2 regions of the Clostridium sp. CM042 genome follow, and region 1 is predicted to be linked to the other one. Evidence: a T-box and tRNA genes for the amino acid it is inferred to sense, from the RefSeq annotation. Region 1 holds a T-box; the other holds one or more tRNA genes.
The links. A T-box is a leader RNA that pairs with one kind of tRNA and senses whether it is charged. The one in region 1 lies ahead of ileS (isoleucine--tRNA ligase), so its partner is inferred to be a tRNA-Ile.
Positions count from the first base shown of each region.

Region 2: it has a tRNA-Ile gene. The T-box ahead of ileS (isoleucine--tRNA ligase) is inferred to sense a tRNA for this amino acid. The anticodon was not compared.

Region 1 covers NZ_CM143646.1:2,295,886-2,302,114, forward strand. Annotated here, with positions in the region: gene ileS (isoleucine--tRNA ligase) at 1-2,720, opposite strand, end outside; T-box leader at 2,866-3,083, opposite strand; gene ACWJJ7_RS10870 (type I glutamate--ammonia ligase) at 3,577-5,475, shown strand; gene ACWJJ7_RS10875 (MBL fold metallo-hydrolase) at 5,643-6,229, shown strand, end outside.
Region 2 covers NZ_CM143646.1:2,761,177-2,767,405, reverse strand. Annotated here, with positions in the region: rRNA gene ACWJJ7_RS13205 (23S ribosomal RNA) at 1-565, opposite strand, end outside; rRNA gene ACWJJ7_RS13200 (16S ribosomal RNA) at 831-2,356, opposite strand; tRNA gene ACWJJ7_RS13195 (tRNA-Ala) at 3,301-3,376, opposite strand; tRNA gene ACWJJ7_RS13190 (tRNA-Ile) at 3,382-3,458, opposite strand; rRNA gene rrf (5S ribosomal RNA) at 3,465-3,581, opposite strand; tRNA gene ACWJJ7_RS13180 (tRNA-Asn) at 3,622-3,696, opposite strand; rRNA gene rrf (5S ribosomal RNA) at 3,702-3,818, opposite strand; rRNA gene ACWJJ7_RS13170 (23S ribosomal RNA) at 3,904-6,229, opposite strand, start outside.

The sequences.
Region 1 (6,229 bases):
TTTATAGTAACTACGCTTCCGTTATTTATAGTTTGAGCAAGCTCCATTTGGTTCATAGCTCCTATTGCTTTCTTAATTCCTGGTATTAACTTACCATATGGCTTACCTAGCACAGGTAAATTTGGTTTAATTTCAAATTTAACATATTTAGAAATATCCGCTCCTAGCTCTACTTCTTTAATATTAAGTTCTTCTTTTACTATATGCCCATAATATTCTGGAAGAGATTTAGAACTAACTAGCATTTTAGAAAGTGGCTGTCTATTCTTTATATTAGCAGCATTTCGTGCACTTCTTCCTAGTTTAACTGTTCTATATGCCATATCCATTTCTTCTTCTAATACTTTATCTACTTGATCTTCTCTATACTGCGGCCAAGCACATAAGTGAATACTTTCTGGTGCACTTTTGTCAAAAGCAACTACTAGGTTTTGATACAACTCTTCTGTTATAAATGGTATAAATGGTGCAGATATTTTAGCAAAAGTTGTGATAACTCTGTATAGTGTCATATAAGCACCTATCTTATCATCTGTAAGTGATTCTACCCAGTACCTTGCCCTATTACGTCTTACATACCAGTTAGAAAGCCCATCAATAAAGTCTTCAAGTTCAAGAGCTCCTTGAGTTATTCTATAGTTTGTTAGATGCTCATCTATGTTTTTAACTAATGAGTTAAGTTTTGACATCATCCATTTATCCATAATATTTACGGATGTAAAGTCTTCATATTTAGTTGGGTCAAAATTATCTATTTCAGCATATAGAATATAAAATGAATATACATTCCAAAGGGTTCCTATGAACTTTCTTTGTGCTTCAATAACTGCTCCTTCATAAAATCTTGAAGGTAACCATGGTGCACTAGCAGTATAAAAATACCATCTTAGAGCATCTGCTCCTTGATTTTCTAGCACTGTAAATGGACTTAACACATTTCCTTTATGCTTAGACATTTTAAGTCCGTTTTTATCCAATACATGCCCTAGTACAATACAGTTTTCAAATGGGTTTGTATCAAACACAGCTGTAGATATCGCAAGTAACGTATAGAACCATCCTCTTGTTTGATCTACTGCCTCTGAAATAAATTGAGCTGGAAAATTAGCTTCAAATAGTTCTTTATTTTCAAATGGATAGTGATGTTGCGCAAATGGCATTGAACCTGAATCAAACCAGCAATCTATAACTTCTTCTACCCTATCCATAGATTTTCCGCATTTTGGACACTTTAAATGTACTTTATCTATATATGGTTTATGAAGTTCTATTCCTTCAGGAACATCTTTTCCTTTTTCATTAAGTTCTGCTATACTTCCTATAAGTTCGCGATGTCCGCATTCACATTCCCATATTGGAAGTGGAGTTCCCCAGTACCTTGTTCTACTTATACTCCAATCTATAACGCCTTCAAGGAATTTACCCATTCTACCTGTTCGTACATTGTCCGGCATCCAATTCACCTTATTGTTATTTTCTATAAGTTTGTCTCTTATTGAAGACATTCTTACAAACCAGCTTTCTCTTGGATAATATAAAAGTGGTGTATCACATCTCCAACAGTGTGGGTATGAGTGTTCAAATTTCTCTGCTTTATATAAAACATTGTTTTCTTTTAAATATTCTAATATCTTAGCATCAGCATCTTTAACAAAAATGCCCTTCCATGGAGCAACACAATCTACAAATTTCCCTTCTACATCAACTAAATTAATAAGTGGTAAATCGTATTTTTTAGAAAGCAAATTATCATCTTCACCATAAGCCGGAGCAATATGGACTATCCCTGTACCATCTGAGAGAGTTACGAAATCTCCGTGTACTATATAGAAGGCTTTTCCTTCTGGTGTATAGAAATCAAACATTTGCTCATATTCAAGACCTATTAGAGCTTCCCCTTTAAATTCACGTACTACCTCATACTCTCCCTCGAGTTTACTTAATAAGTCTCTTGAAAGTATTAAAGTCTCACCTTCTTGGATTACTTCAACATAATCATATTTTTTGTTTACTGCAAGTGCTACATTGCTTGGAAGAGTCCAAGGAGTTGTAGTCCAAACAAGTAAAGATTTTTCTTCACCTTTTATTTTAAACTTTACATATGCTGACATTTCTTTTACATCCTTATATCCTTGAGCTACTTCATGAGAAGATAGTGATGTTCCGCATCTTGGACAATAAGGCATTACCTTATGACCTTTGTATAATAGATCCTTATCCCACATTTGCTTTAATGCCCACCAAACTGATTCAATATAATTATTATGATAAGTTACATATGGATTCTCCATATCTACCCAGTATCCTACCCTATCCGACATTTCTTCCCACATATTAACATAGTTAAAGACACTATCCTTACATTCTTTTACAAATTTCTCTACTCCATATGCTTCTATTCCAGGTTTACCATCAATTCCAAGTTTTTTTTCTATTTCAAGTTCTACCGGTAACCCGTGAGTATCCCAACCTGCTTTTCTAAGCACTTTGTACCCCTTCATTACCTTATATCTTGGAATTAAATCCTTCATAACTCTTGTTAAAACGTGCCCTATGTGCGGCTTTCCATTAGCTGTTGGTGGACCATCATAAAAAGTAAAGGGCCCTCCTCCCTCATTTAAGTCAAAATTCTTTTGAATAATATCTTTTTCTTTCCAAAGCTTAAGCACATCTTTTTCTATATCCATAAAACTTTTTGAGGCATCATTTTTCTTATACATAATAAAACTCCTTTCCCTATTTCATTTAATAATTACTATTTGTATGTGGGGAACTTTCCTTCTGAAATGTCGTTAAATCATCACCTTCGGTACTGTTCTAATCTTCGATGCTGCAATACTTTTAAATATAAAAAAACCCCACCCTAAATAGGACGAAGTTAAATTCGTTATGCCACCTATATAATAAATATAATTCAAGTACAATAATACCTTATTCTTTAACGCAGAAATACGGATAAGCTTACTAAACATTCAGCTCTCAGCTCCTAGGTGATTTTCTTTAAACCTTCACTATGGGTTCTCAACCTGGCCCATTCTCTGTAAGTTACTTGCTTAAATACTTTTCCTAATCAAAGCTTTTTATTAGTCATAATCAATAATTACTATGAACTTCTTATCATTATATTATAATGAATTTTTATTGTCAATTTCTTTTTAAATTCTCTTTTATTTACCATGAAAAAAAGAGGTCTATATCTAAAGATTTAAATTTATGTTATAAAGCCTATATCTTTATATTTTGGGAATACTATTCCACTGAGTCTTCAATAACTACTTTGATTATTTAAATATCACCTTTTCACAGATGTATGTGATATAATACTAGTTAAAAAAACTTTGTTATGATTTGAAATCATAAATGAATTTGCATCTATAACAACTTGCAAAATAACGCCATCATTTTGTAATTAATCGCAATTAATGACGTTTTCTCATTGACATACTTTCATTTTTATAATAAAATCATTTTATTTATAAATAAAATTTTGTTGTATAAAAAAAAGTTCTCTACTATTACTATATGTGATAGTCTTGTTACAGGCAATTTAAATATATACTTTAAAGGAGGAATATTATTTTGAAAAAATTAATTTATGTAATTCCTAAAGAAAATCATTCTGAAAAAGAAATTAAAGAAATTTTACTTGCACACTCTGAGGTGAAGTTCGTTTCACTAGTTGGTATTGACTTATCCGGTAATGACACCGACGAGAGAATTCCAATGCACATATTCTTAAATGATATTAGTGGTTTCGCAAGCGGTGCTATTCAGACTGATGGTTCATCTGTAGTATTGCCAGGTATTGCTACTCTAAACAATGCTAAATTAGACATGCTAGCAGATTTTGACTGTAATTGGTACGTCGACTACAATTACGAAAACATTGATGCTGAAACAGAATCACCTATAGGTACATTAAAAATTCCATGTGTATTATTACATGATAATCTCCCAGTGGATTCAAGATCGATCTTAAAAAGATCCGTTGAATGCTTTAAAACAACCCTTCTTAATTTATTCAAAGAAAATCCATCATCTTTAAATTCTTTTGATTTTGAATATAAAGATATTGATGAGCTAATGCTCACTTCTGCCACTGAGTTAGAATTTTGGGTAAAAACACCTAATGATAAGGCTGATATAGAAGAACTATCTACTTCTCAAGTACTAAAAGAACAATATTGGAGTAAAACTAAAGGAAATGTTCGAACAGCTCTCGAGCAAACGCTTCTTCTAATGGAAGAGTATGGTTTTGAGCCTGAAATGGGCCATAAAGAAGTTGGTGGAGTAAAAGCTCAAATAGGTGAAGCTGGTACTCTAACACATATTATGGAACAACTTGAATTAGATTGGAAGTTTTCAAACGCTCTTCAATGTGCAGATAATGAGCTATTTATCAGAAATTTAGTAAAAGAAACTTTCAGACTTAACGGTCTAGATGTTAATTTTCTAGCAAAGCCTGTACATGATGTGGCTGGAAGCGGTGAACATATTCATGTTGGAGTAGCTGTAAAATTAAAAAATGGAAAGAGAGTTAACTTATTCAATTCAAAAGAAAAACATTTTTTAAGCACTTTAGGTTATGCTTCCGTGATGGGCGTACTTAAAAATTATGAAGTAATAAATCCATTTGTTTCCTCAACAAATGATGCTTTAAGAAGATTAAAAGTTGGTTTTGAGGCTCCTATTTGCATAGTAACTTCACTTGGTCACAGTGTAGATATTCCGTCGAGAAACAGATCTATACTTTTGGCATTAATAAGAGACCTTGATAATCCCCTTGCTACAAGATTTGAGCTTAGATCTCCATGTCCACATACTAATGCCTACTTAGCTTTATCTACTCTATATATGACAATGCTCGATGGAATTGTATATGCAATAAAGAACAATAAATCTGAAGATGACCTTTTGAAAGAATTATCTAAAGCACCAGGAGACGACAGTGATTATTTAGAAAAAGATAGAGCTTACAGAAGTGAAGAAGATGTATTTGAATTCTATACAGAAGAAGAGCGCGGAAAATATTTTGGAAAAGCACCTAAAACTGTTTATGAAAATGTTCGTACATTAGAAGAATATCCTGAAAAAGTTAGGGTCCTTACAGCTTCCAATGTATTTACTACTAGCATAATAAATAGTTTTAAAATGGCAATAACCACTAGATGGGTTACTGAAATAAATAATAGATTATTAAACAATTATGCAGAAGAAATTCGAAAATCTAAAATGATTCATACTGTTGAAAAGGCTTTAGATTTAGATTTAGCAAATTGGCAAAAAATTAATGATCTTAGACATTCTCTTATGAAGGATACTTATTCTAAGAAAAGCCTATTTACTAAAATAAAAGAAGCTTCTAAACTTGAAAACTATGAGGAACTTTCATCATTACAAATACAATTAGATGCACAAATGGAAGAGCTCAGGCTTTATTATTCTAACTATAAAAAGAATTTGTTAGATATTTAATAAAAAAACAAAATTATATATTACGAATTATAAACAACGTATAAAATATTCTTTTACTACACAATATATTAATTTTAACGACATTTCAGAAGGAAAGTCTCCCACTTCTATAAGTGGGAGTTACATACCATAACAAAGAGAAAAGATTTAACAAAAGGAGAATTTACATGAAAATAACTTGGTTAGGTCATTCATGCTTTCTTTTGGAAGATTCAAAAGGTGTGAAGCTTTTAACAGATCCATTTGACAATACTGCGGGGTATGATATTTATAAAGGTAGTCCAGATATTGTAACTATAAGTCATCAACATTTTGATCATAATTATATCAAAGAGCTAAAGGGTAATTATGAAATTATAGATAAAATTGGTATGTCCACTTCACATGATATACCTATAAAAGGTACCCCTTCTTATCACGACAAAAATAAAGGTGCAAAACGTGGCGATAATATAATATTCACTTTTAGAATGGACGGGTATTCCTTATGTCACTTAGGAGATCTAGGCCACACTCTTTCAAATGATGATATGGCCTCCATTGGAGATGTAGATATATTGTTTATCCCAGTAGGGGGTAATTATACAATTGATGGCAAGAAAGCGTCGGAAGTTACTAAAAAAATGACCCCCAAAATAGTTATACCTATGCACTATAAAACTTCACGACTATCGCTTCCATTAGAGGGAGTAGAAACATTTCTTATGTATATGAAAAACGCCTCAAAAATAGATAGTAATACTTTAGTTATTAA
Region 2 (6,229 bases), 470 kb from region 1:
GTTGTAGGCACACGGTTTCAGGTTCTATTTCACTCCCCTTCCGGGGTTCTTTTCACCTTTCCCTCACGGTACTTCTTCACTATCGGTCACTAGGTAGTATTTAGCCTTGGGAGGTGGTCCTCCCAGCTTCCCACAAGGTTTCACGTGTCTCGTGGTACTCTGGATTAGATCTGACTGTTTTTCCTTTTCATTTACAGGCCTATTACCTTCTGCGGAGCAGCTTTCCAGCTATCTTCAATTAAGGAATTGCAGTATTTATGATCTATCCTCAACCCCCAGGTCAAAGACCTGGGTTTGGGCTCTTTCCCTTTCGCTCGCCGCTACTTAGGAAATCGATATTTCTTTCTCTTCCTCCGGGTACTTAGATGTTTCAGTTCCCCGGGTCTACCTCTGCATACCTATTTATTCAGTATGCAGTACATAGTTGTTACTATGTGGGTTCCCCCATTCGGAAATCTTTGGATCACAGGCTATTTGCGCCTACCCAAAGCTTATCGCAGCTTAACGCGTCCTTCTTCGGCTCCTAGTGCCAAGGCATTCGCCATGCGCCCTTTGTAGCTTGACCTTGATTCTGTCTATTTACATAGACGGTTATATTAATTTTGCGAAATTGTATTAAATCAATTCATAAACTATTTTCATAGTTTTAATTTTTTTAAAACAACTTTTTTCACTGTGCAATTTTCAAAGAACATTTTAAGAAAAACTATTAATTAGCTAACTCCTAAGAGTTAACTAAAATTAGTCTCTCAAAATTAAACAGAGAACTAGGTACGATTAATTACAATAGATATTGTGCATCGACCGAAGTCAATACATCTACTCCCTAGAAAGGAGGTGATCCAGCCGCAGGTTCTCCTACGGCTACCTTGTTACGACTTCACCCCAATCATCAATCCCACCTTCGGCCGCTGGCTCCTTACGGTTACCTCACGGACTTCGGGTGTTACCAACTCTCATGGTGTGACGGGCGGTGTGTACAAGGCCCGGGAACGTATTCACCGCGACATGCTGATTCGCGATTACTAGCAACTCCGGCTTCATGTAGGCGAGTTGCAGCCTACAATCCGAACTGGGATGAGTTTTTGAGTTTGGCTCCACCTTGCGGTCTTGCATCTCTTTGTACTCACCATTGTAGCACGTGTGTAGCCCTAGACATAAGGGGCATGATGATTTGACGTCATCCCCACCTTCCTCCCGGTTAACCCGGGCAGTCTCACTAGAGTGCTCAACTTAATGGTAGCAACTAATGATAAGGGTTGCGCTCGTTGCGGGACTTAACCCAACATCTCACGACACGAGCTGACGACAACCATGCACCACCTGTCACCCTGTCCCGAAGGACTTCACCCATCTCTGGGTTATGCAGGGGATGTCAAGTCTAGGTAAGGTTCTTCGCGTTGCTTCGAATTAAACCACATGCTCCGCTGCTTGTGCGGGCCCCCGTCAATTCCTTTGAGTTTTAATCTTGCGATCGTACTCCCCAGGCGGAATACTTAATGTGTTAACGGCGGCACCGAGGTTCGACCCCCGACACCTAGTATTCATCGTTTACGGCGTGGACTACCAGGGTATCTAATCCTGTTTGCTCCCCACGCTTTCATGCCTCAGCGTCAGTTACAGTCCAGTAAGTCGCCTTCGCCACTGGTGTTCTTCCTAATCTCTACGCATTTCACCGCTACACTAGGAATTCCACTTACCTCTCCTGCACTCTAGACACCCAGTTTCAAATGCAGCACCCAAGTTAAGCTCGGGTATTTCACATCTGACTTAAATGTCCGCCTACGCATCCTTTACGCCCAGTAAATCCGGACAACGCTTGCCACCTACGTATTACCGCGGCTGCTGGCACGTAGTTAGCCGTGGCTTCCTCCTCTGGTACCGTCATTATCGTCCCAGAAGACAGAACTTTACAACCCGAAGGCCTTCATCATTCACGCGGCGTTGCTGCGTCAGGGTTTCCCCCATTGCGCAATATTCCCCACTGCTGCCTCCCGTAGGAGTCTGGACCGTGTCTCAGTTCCAATGTGGCCGATCACCCTCTCAGGTCGGCTACGCATCGTCGCCTTGGTGAGCCGTTACCTCACCAACTAGCTAATGCGCCGCGGGTCCATCTCAAAGTGGAATTTTCCGAAGAAAAATCCTTTGATGTTTCGATCATGCGACCAAAACATATTATGCGGTATTAATCTCCCTTTCGGGAGGCTATTCCCCTCTTTGAGGCAGGTTACCCACGTGTTACTCACCCGTCCGCCGCTAATCAACGTCTCCCGAAGGAGACGAATCATCGCTCGACTTGCATGTGTTAGGCACGCCGCCAGCGTTCGTCCTGAGCCAGGATCAAACTCTCAATTTAAAAGTTTACACTTTTTTAGTTGAAATGATTAATCTGCGCCAACTGTTAAGCTGGTTAGCAAGCTCATTACATACTTTTAGTCTTACGACTAAATTTTACTTTATACTAAAGTAATTAACTGGTTTAACGAAATATTATTTCGCTATCTTTACCTATTTCTCTGTTTAATTTTCAAAGACCAACTTGCTTTGTCATCATGTGACGACTTCTACTATTCTACTAGGTATTTCTTGTTTTGTCAACAACTTTTTAAAAATTATTTTCATTTGAAAATATATTAAATAGTTATCAACAGTTAGCTTATCGTGCCACTCGTTTGTGACGACAAGGAGTATTGTATCATAATAATAAAGTTGTATATTAGTTTTTTTTGTTATATATCCACATTATTCTCTATTCCCCCCTCTTTTCGTTATAATCCTTTGTTTTATATGTGTTGACACACATGGTCAAGTATATAAGAAATTGTTTATATTTAAGCATTTAATTCATTTATTTATAAACGTTATTAAGTATTTTTATATTATATAATTCCTTTAAATATTAATAATTAACTTAAATATAATTAATCATATAAAAATAAAAATGCTACTCTATTCTAATTATGCAAACAGTCACATTTTCATTTCGAAATTCTGGTAACCTCTTTTATTTTTAAAGGAAATTCATTAAATATTTTATTTACTTCAATTCTAATCCTTCTTTAAATAATTATATTATCAAATAAGTAATTTATATGTGATTTTAATGACATCTCATAAGGGAAGTCACCACTTTTATAAGTAGAGGTTCAATATTATAACAAAAATAAAACTTCAGTGGGAGTATAAATCTCCTTCTGAAGTCGTTAATATTTCAGCAACCCAGGATATGATTTAACCCAGTTTTTTTACTAACAACTTATTTATCTCCACAAAAAAAACAGCCCATATTGGACTGTTTTTTGGTGGAGATAAAGGGAATCGAACCCTTGACCCCCTGCGTGCAAGGCAGGTGCTCTCCCAGCTGAGCTATATCCCCACATATGGTGGACCTTCAGGGACTCGAACCCCGGACCGACCGGTTATGAGCCGGTAGCTCTAACCAGCTGAGCTAAAGATCCATATTTACCTGGCGACAACCTACTCTTCCACAAGGTCACCCCTGCAGTACCATCGGCGCATTGAAGCTTAACCTTCGTGTTCGGTATGGGAACGGGTGTTACCTTCATGCCATAATCACCAGATTTATTAATATCCGTCATATGTTATTATATTTTAAAAAAATGGCTCCGCGAAAAGGATTTGAACCTTCAACCTATCGGTTAACAGCCGAGTGCTCCACCGTTGAGCTATCGCGGAACATTACCTAGCGACGACCTACTCTTCCACAAGGTCACCCCTGCAGTACCATCGGCGCATTGAAGCTTAACCTTCGTGTTCGGTATGGGAACGGGTGTTACCTTCATGCCATAATCACTAGATTGAGAAAATAAATATTCTCTCAAAATTGCACAGTGAACTAGTCTTCTCGCTTATGCTTGAAGTATCGCGTTATTTCTAATTATTTAGGTCAAGCCCTCGACTTATTAGTATTAGTCAGCTGAACATGTTACCATGCTTACACCTCTAACCTATCAACCTGGTGGTCTTCCAGGAGTCTTACTAACTTGTGTTAAAAACACGCGTTATGGGAAATCTCATCTCAGGGTGGGCTTCACGCTTAGATGCTTTCAGCGTTTATCCCTTCCAAACATAGCTACCCAGCGATGCCACTGGCGTGACAACTGGTGCACCAGAGGTTTGTCCATCCCGGTCCTCTCGTACTAAGGACAGCTCCCTTCAAATTTCCTACGCCCGCGACGGATAGGGACCGAACTGTCTCACGACGTTCTGAACCCAGCTCGCGTGCCGCTTTAATGGGCGAACAGCCCAACCCTTGGGACCTACTTCAGCCCCAGGATGCGACGAGCCGACATCGAGGTGCCAAACCTCCCCGTCGATGTGGACTCTTGGGGGAGATCAGCCTGTTATCCCCGAGGTAGCTTTTATCCGTTGAGCGATGGCCCTCCCACGAGGTACCACCGGATCACTAAGCCCGACTTTCGTCCCTGCTCCACTTGTAAGTGTCGCAGTCAGGCTCCCTTCTGCCTTTGCACTCTTCGCGCGATTTCCAACCGCGCTGAGGGAACCTTTGGGCGCCTCCGTTACTTTTTTGGAGGCGACCGCCCCAGTCAAACTGCCCACCTAACAATGTCCTGTGACCAGATTCATGGCCTCCAGTTAGAACCTCAGTACTGTCAGGGTGGTATCCCAAGGATGACTCCACACAGGCTGACGCCCATGTTTCTCAGTCTCCCACCTATCCTGTACAGACAATACCGAAATTCAATGCTAAGCTACAGTAAAGCTCTACGGGGTCTTTCCGTCCAATCGCGGGTAGCAAGCATCTTCACTTGCACTACAATTTCGCCGGATGTGTTGTTGAGACAGTGCCCAAATCATTACGCCATTCGTGCGGGTCGGAACTTACCCGACAAGGAATTTCGCTACCTTAGGACCGTTATAGTTACGGCCGCCGTTTACTGGGGCTTAAGTTCATACCTTCGCTTGCGCTAAGTAATCCCCTTAACCTTCCAGCACCGGGCAGGCGTCAGCCCCTATACATCAGCTTTCGCTTTAGCAGAGACCTGTGTTTTTGCTAAACAGTTGCTTGGGCCTATTCTCTGCGACCTACTTACGTAGGCACCCCTTCTCCCGAAGTTACGGGGTCAATTTGCCGAGTTCCTTAACAACAATTCTTCCGATGGTCTTAGGATTCTCTCCTCACCTACCTGTGTCGGTTTGCGGTACGGGCACCAATATCCTCGATAGAGACTTTTCTTGGCAGCGTGGAATCAGATACTTCGGGAATAAATTCCCTTCCCCATCACATCTCAGCGTTAAGAGCAAACGGATTTGCCTGCTTGCTCCGCCTAAATGCTTAGACACACATCCAATAGTGTGCACATCTTATCCTCCTGCGTCATCCCATTTCTAATAACGTCCATTGGTGGTATCGGAATATCAACCGATTGTCCATCACCTACGCCTTTCGGCCTCGGCTTAGGTCCCGACTAACCCTGAGAGGACGAGCCTTCCTCAGGAAACCTTAGGTTTTCGACCGTTAAGATTCTCACTTAACTCTCGCTACTCATGCCAACATTCTCACTTCTGTACCGTCCACCACTCCTTACGGTATGACTTCAGCCAGTACAGAAAGCTCCTCTACCGCGTACACAATTGTGTACACCCATAGCTTCGGTGGTAAGTTTTAGCCCCGGACATCTTCGGCGCAGGATCTCTTGACTAGTGAGCTATTACGCACTCTTTAAATGAGTGGCTGCTTCTGAGCCAACATCCTAGTTGTCTTAGAAATCCCACATCCTTTTCCACTTAACTTACACTTTGGGACCTTAGCTGATGGTCTGGGCTGTTTCCCTTTTGACTACGGATCTTATCATTCGCAGTCTGACTGCCGAAATAAAAGTATATGGCATTCGGAGTTTGATAGGGTTCAGTAACTGTTGTCAGCCCCTAGCCCATTCAGTGCTCTACCTCCATTACTCAATTAATCGACGCTAGCCCTAAAGCTATTTCGAGGAGAACCAGCTATCTCCGAGTTCGATTGGAATTTCTCCGCTATCCACAGCTCATCCCATGGTTTTTCAACACCAACGTGGTTCGGACCTCCACGGAATTTTACTTCCGCTTCATCCTGGCCATGGATAGGTCACCCGGTTTCGGGTCTACGACATGCAACTTCGTGAACTTGCGTTCACAACGCCCTATTCAGACTTGGTTTCCCTTCGGCTCCGTACCTTAAGTACTTAACCTTGCTACATATCGTAACTCG